Regions from separate parts of the Fundidesulfovibrio putealis DSM 16056 genome, predicted to be linked through region 2. Evidence: predicted binding sites of a transcription regulator. Region 2 holds the regulator's gene; each other region holds the start of a gene.
The links. Region 2 encodes sigma-54, which starts transcription at its own class of promoters, with help from an activator protein. Its sites were predicted from a motif close to CTGGCACGGNNNNTGCTT; they were not measured.
Positions count from the first base shown of each region.

Region 1: the regulator sigma-54 is predicted to act here: its motif matches at 982-999, upstream of G453_RS0108520 (motility associated factor glycosyltransferase family protein).
Region 3: the regulator sigma-54 is predicted to act here: its motif matches at 1,095-1,112, upstream of flgB (flagellar basal body rod protein FlgB).

Region 1 is NZ_AUBQ01000006.1:254,763-256,940, forward strand. It holds gene G453_RS0108520 (motility associated factor glycosyltransferase family protein) at 1-971, opposite strand, end outside; gene G453_RS0108525 (chromosomal replication initiator protein DnaA) at 1,309-2,178, opposite strand, start outside.
Region 2 is NZ_AUBQ01000004.1:185,360-187,537, reverse strand. It holds gene hpf (ribosome hibernation-promoting factor, HPF/YfiA family) at 1-292, opposite strand, end outside; gene rpoN (RNA polymerase factor sigma-54) at 333-1,772, opposite strand; gene G453_RS0103780 (KdsC family phosphatase) at 1,891-2,178, opposite strand, start outside.
Region 3 is NZ_KE386885.1:439,702-441,879, reverse strand. It holds gene fliE (flagellar hook-basal body complex protein FliE) at 1-156, opposite strand, end outside; gene flgC (flagellar basal body rod protein FlgC) at 167-604, opposite strand; gene flgB (flagellar basal body rod protein FlgB) at 607-1,020, opposite strand; gene G453_RS0118750 (tetratricopeptide repeat protein) at 1,413-1,985, shown strand; gene G453_RS0118745 (IMP cyclohydrolase) at 2,158-2,178, shown strand, end outside.

The DNA of each region.
Region 1 (2,178 bases), on a different contig from region 2:
ATCTTGGGGCCGGGATAGCGCTGCACGACCTCCGGATTGAGCTTGGTGGAGTAGATGAGCGGCAGGTCACTGAGCCAGGACATGTCCTGAATGTTGTCGTAGAGGCGCATCATATTTGCGCGAAAGTCGATGGCCAGGCAGAAGTCTGGCTTGAGGCCCACGCGCTCAAGCGCGGGCAGGGTCTGGAGCGCCGAGGCGTAGAGGGCGTGGCCTGGACGTTTTGCCAAAAGCGGGCCCATGTCCGCAAGGGACGGACCCGCGCCCAGGATCACCGCCGTGACGCCCTGGGCCATGCCTTTCATGGGCAGGAGGCTCCCGTTGTCCATGGCGTCCGCGTAGTTTTTGAGCTCGTTTCCGACCATGACCTCCTGCTTCAGGCGAAGCGTGGCCAGCTCAACGGAGAAGTTTTCCAGTTTGCCACGGGTGAGGTGGCTCAACTGGGCGTATTCCGGCCCGATCTGCTGCGAGGCAAGGTCGTTTCGCAGATGGATGTTGCCGTACACCAGATTGAGGTCCAGGCGCTGTATGGCGGCTTCCACCTGGTCGTGGCTGGGAACGATGAACCGCAGCTTGCCCGCCTCGATGAAGGGGCGGTAGTCGGTCTGGCCCAGGCAGGCCAGGAGCATGTCGGGGCGCGGCTCGATCACCAGCACCTTGTGGGTGTTGGGCGTGCCGGTGAGCACGTGGTTCAACCCATACCCCAGGTTCGCGCCGACGATGACCGTGGCGTCGCGCTCCGGCTGCTTCAGAACGCGCCATTCGTCGTAGAGTACCGGCAAGGGCGGGCACTTCTCGAAAACCCCGCCGCCGTCTTCCATGCGCCAGTCCAGAAGGCCCATGTGGTTGACGAAAACTCGCGAGAGCGCGCCCTCGATATCCTTGGCCGCGTGAGCCAGCCAGGTCGCCACCGGCTCCTTGCGGGCTGCCAGGGATTCCAGGTTGGCGGTGAGGTATTGGTGCAGGTTGATCATGGCGCATGGCTAGCAAATATCCTGCCAGATGCGCCTGCACGGACGACGGGTCGGAGGTTACTGATAATACGAAATATAATGAGGCCTGAGCTCGCGTTGTGTCCGCAAGGTCCGACCGGAGCGACAAAGATACGGCGCGTATCCGGCGCAAATCCGGCGCACATCGGGCCTGGCGTCAAAGTGGTGGCGGCAGGCGCAGAAAGGGCGGCCGGACCTTCACGGCACGGCCGCCCTTGACGGACGTAATCACTCGACTTGGTCACTACTCATGATGATGCGGGGAATCCCACGTGCTGCGGCATTGTCCCGGTCATGTCCGGCAGCCGGGCGGAAAGGCTTAATGAGCCAGCCGGTCTATGGCTGATTCGATCTGGCGTCCCAGCGGGGTCTGAAGGCTCAGCTGACGCTCCACGGCGGTGATGCCCTTGACCACGGTGGAGTGGCGGCGGTTGAAGCGGTCGCCGATGTCGTGCAGCGAAAGCTCGGTGTGCTGGCGGGCCAGGAAGAAGGCCGTGTTGCGGGCGATGACGTACTGGCGCTTGCGGCTTTTGGAGGTCAGGTGCTCGGCCTTGATGTCGTAGACCGAACAGACGTAGTCCACGATCTGGTCCAGGCCAAGGGAGGGCTGCTCCAGGTCGTAGTTCTGGAGGACGTCCCAGGCCATTTCCATGGAGATGGCCTGCCCCAGGATGCGGGCCTTGAGGGCCAGGTTCTGCAGGCAGGATTCCAGCTGGCGGATGTCGGTCCTGATGCGGTCGGCCAAAAGCCCCGCCACGTTGCCGGGCAGGAGCACCTGATGGCTGCGGGCCTTGCTCTCCAGGATGTTCAGGCGGGTTTTCAGGTCGGGGTGCTCGATGGTGGCCATGAACCCGGCGCACAGCCTGGAGGCCAGCTGGTTGTCCAGGCCGGTGAGCTCCTTGGGCAGGAAGGAGCTGGTGAACACCACGCGGCAGCCCCTGGACTGGAGCGCGGAGAGGGTGTTCAGCAGTTCGTCCTGAAGCTTCAGCTTGCCCTGGAAGAAGTGGATGTCCTCCAGGATGAGCACGTCCACGTTTTCGCGGAACTGGGCCTTGAAGCGCTCCATCTCGCGGGTCTTGATGGAGAGGATCAGGCGGGAGGAAAACTCTTCCGCCGTGAGGTAAGCAACTTTAGGGGGGGCGGAGTCCGACTCGGACAGGAAGTGGTTGCCCACGGCCTGGCTCAGGTG
Region 2 (2,178 bases):
GGCGGTCCTTCATCTTCTCGCGCATCTTGCGGATCTGGGACTCGAGCTTGTCGGTGATCAGGTCCAGCGTGGAGTACATGTCGTCGGAGCGCTCGTGGGCAGCGATGTGGATCGTGTCGGCGTCGATGATCACGTCGGCGATCTGGCGGGTCTTCTCCACCATCAGGGTGACGATCACTTCGGCATTGTCAGAATTAGGCATGTATTTCGCCAGCTTGTCGAAACGCTTGTTGGCGTATTCGCGCAGGCCGGGGGACGGTTCAAAATTCTTGAAGTGAAAAGCAATGTTCATATCTTCCTCCGATGTGTGTCCGCGGGTGGATGCGGTGTGATTACAATACAGCCTTGCGCTTCGACGAGGACTCGATACCCATGGCCATACGATACTTGGCCACGGTCCTGCGGGCAATGTTGACCTGCAATTTTTGCTTGAGGATGTCCGCGATCTGCTCGTCGCTGACGGGCTTCTTGTGGTTCTCGCCGGAGATGAGCTGCTTGATGAGCGCCTTCACCGATTCGGAACCGACGGAAGTGCCGTCGTCCAACTCCAAAGAGGAGTTGAAGAAAAATTTGAGCTCGTAAATGCCGTGGGGGGTGGCCACGTACTTGCTCGTGGTAATGCGGCTCACCGTGGATTCGTGCATGCCGATGTCGTCGGCAACGTCCTTGAGGATAAGGGGCTTTAGCTTGGTAACGCCCACCTCGAAGAAATCCCGCTGGAACTTCACGATGGATTCCAGGACCTTGAACAAGGTGCGCTGGCGCTGGTACAGGCTCTTCATGAGCCACTGCGCAGAGCGCATCTTGTCCTGGAAGTAGTCCTTGTCCTTGCCGCCGCTGCCCCGGGACATGTCGCCTGAATAATACGGCGATAGTTGCAGTTTGGGCAGGCCGTCCTCGTTCAGCACGATGACGAAGTCGTCGCCGTACTTGTACACGTAGGCGTCGGGGCTGACGTACACCGGGTCGGAGGAGCTGAAATGCGATCCGGGAAGCGGATCGAGAGTCTGGATGATGTCCAGGTACTCCTTGATCTCCTCCATGGTGATCTTGAACTTCTTGGCAAGAGGCTTGTAGCGCTTCTTTTCCAGGTCTTCCAGGTGCTCACGCACGATCTCGATGAGCACGGGATCGGTGTAGCCGTAGAATTCCAGCTGCACCAGCAGGCACTCCTGCGGGGTGCGTGCCGCCACGCCCACAGGGTCGAAGCGCTGCAGGGCGTAAAGAACCGCTTCCACTTCGGGCACGCTTGCCTGGGCGTCCTCGGCGATTTCCTCCACCGTGGATTGCAGGTACCCCATACCGTCCAGATTGCCAACGATTGAGGCAGCGATGACGCGCTGGGCCGCAGTGAAGGGGGAAAGGTTGATCTGCCAGGAAAGGTGTCCGTCCAGAGAGGTTTTCGAGGCAAGACGGGCCTCGAAAGACATTCCCTCCTCCGGGGCCTCGTATTCGCGGGCGGTGGCCTGGCGCGAGGTGGAGGCGAAGTCGCCGATGTAGTCGTCCCATTCGGCGGTCTTCAGGAGTTCGCGCTGCATGGCGCCCTCTTCCTGAGTGGCGTCGGGAGCGCGGGATTCCTCGGCCATGGTCGGGGCGGGACGCTCGTCCTCGATCACGACCTCTTCCAGCAGCGGGTTCTCCAGAAGCTCCTGCTGCACGGTCTCCATCAGCTCAAGCCGGGAAAGCTGCAACAGCTTGATGGCCTGCTGGAGCTGGGGAGTCATCACCAGCTGCTGCGAAAGCTTAAGTTGCTGTCTGAGCTCGAGGGCCATCGTGCGCGCGCGTTCCTTTGTTTGAATTTGGGCGGCTAGCAAGAAAAATGCCGGACGCGCCCGTTCAACCTGCGCGGTTATGCACTAAAAGCTCGCACGTGGCAAGACTTGGGGGGAATCAGTCACGCCATTCGCGCCACATTCGATCGAGTTTTCCCTGCGCCAGCAGTATGAAGCGGATGGCTTCGCGCACCGCGCCGCATCCGCCGGGCCTTTTGGAAATCCAGGCGGCAATGCGAAGAATTTCCGGCTGCGCGTCGACCGGGGCCAGGGGCAGGCCCACGCGGGCCATTATCTGCGCGTCCAGCCAGTCGTCGCCCATGTAGGCCACCTGGGAGAACTCGAGGCACTTGGCGGCCATGATCTTTTCGAGCACGGGGAGCTTGCGCAAGTGCCCGCCGTGGAA
Region 3 (2,178 bases), on a different contig from region 2:
GAGCGAGTCCACGAAGTTGGTCTTGCTGGCTTCGCCGGTCCCGGTCATGTTCCCGAAGGCTTCGGCGGTCTTGTTCTGCGCGCCACCCAGGCCGCCAAGCTGGGACTGGCCCATGGCGGAACGGTAGGCGTTGATGGCGATGGGGCTTATGGCCATGGCGAGTCTCCTAGCGGCCTATCTCAAGAGCCTTGTTGTACATGCTCTTGATGGTGGTGATGGTGGAGGTGCTTGCTTCGTAGCTGCGCGTTGCCTGGATCATGTTGGTCATTTCCTCGACCACGTTGATGTCAGGATATTGAACGTAGCCGTTCTGGTCCGCATCGGGGTGGCCGGGTTCGAAGACCTGCTTGGCCGGGCGGCCGTCGGCGACGATTCCCGTCACGCGCACGCCTTGCAGCTCATCGCCCAGGGCCGCGTTCATGGCCTTGCCGAAGGGCGTGACCGGCGTGGATTCCAGGGCCACGGACTTGCGCTGGTAAGGGCCTTGCCCGTCGGCGGTGCGCGTGGTCTTGGCGTTGGCCAGGTTCATGGCGATCACGTTCATATAGGTGCGCTGGGCCGAGAGGGCCGAGCCGCCCACGTCGAGTGCGGTCATGAAGTCCATGATTACTTGCCTCCCTCCGCGATGACGGTCTTGATGCCTTCGAAGTTCTTCTGCATCACCGTCACCAGTGCGTTGTACATGAGCGAGTTCTTGCCCATGGTTGCCATTTCCTTATCCATGTCCACCGCGTCCGCCCCGTAGATGGTGCGCGGCTTGAATTCCTTCACTGCCCGGCCCTGGAAGCCGTTGACGTCGAAGTGCGAGGGTATGTGCTCCGCGCTGGTGCGCGTGAGCGAATTCTTCGACTGCACGTCCCCCACGGCCTGCTGGAGCTGGCTCTCGAATTCCAGGGTGCGGGCCTTGTAGCCAGGGATATTGATGTTGGCCAAATTGGACACGACGAGGTTTTGACGCTCGAGCCGCAGGTCCATGACCTTGGCGAGCAGGTCCGCGTTGGCTCCGTAGATGTCCGGCATGGCGTAACTCCTTGGGCGGCGGCTGTTTTTGCCTGGTGGGTCCCACCGGGCTGGGGCCGCCCCGGTCCTTCCGTTAGCAACTCCCGTTCCAACCGGATAACCAGCCGGAATCAAACATTTTGCGGATTTTCCGAAGGTCCTGGCACGCCCGATGCTTTTCATTTCACGACGCCACCCCGGCGGCGGAAATTGCCCGAACCGGGACTTGGCACGCACCTTGCTTAGCACAACTCGCCTGCTCGTCGGTCCCCGGGAGGGACGTGGTTGACGGGCTGGCGCGGAAGGGGAGGCGGAGGGCCAGGACGGTCCTCCCAGACAAGGGAAGCGAATGACGGACGCCCGGCCCGGGAGAAGGTTTTGGCAGGCGCGTCCACGCACCGGAGGGGACAGAAATGAGCGGCCATCTGGATTATGAAATCAACAAGGAACTGGGCGAATGCTACCTGTTCATGGGCGACCTGGACAAGGCTGAAGAGTACTACAGCAAGGCCATGAACTCCAACGGAGTCCACCCGGACCCGTACCTCGGCCTGGCGACCATCGCCGTGCACCGGGGCGACCTGGACAACGCCTTCGGCTTCTACCGCAAGGCGGCCAACGCCGAAGCCAGCGACAAGTCCCTCTCGGGCATGGCGCTGATCGAGATGGAGCGCGGCGAACACGACAAGGCCTTCGACCACTTCTCGCAGGCCCTGGAGTATAACCCCGAGAACATGGTGGCGCTCTACAGCATCATCCGCCTGGGCCATGCCATGGGACGTCTGCCGGACGTGATTCCGCACCTGGAATCCTACCTGGCCGTCGAACCCCTGAAGCACGAGATCCGCTACTCGCTGGCCGGATGCATGGTGGCAGCCGGACGCGACGAGGAAGCCATGGCCCAGCTGAACCGCATCCTGGAGCACGACCCGGCCCACAGCTGCGCCGTGGAGCTCAAGGAGCACCTGGACGCCAAGGCGGCCTAGCCCAGGGGAACAATTTTCACGCAGATCTCCCCTCCCCCATTGGTTCCCGGTCCGGTGCGCTCCCGGCGGCCGGACCGGGAATCAACCAATACGTTCATGGGAGGGAGCGCTGTTCCGGGTTGCCAAGCGTGGGCGATTTTGGCACTGCCTGAGCAAAACAAGCGAGGCAGCCATGGATCATTTGCCCATCCGC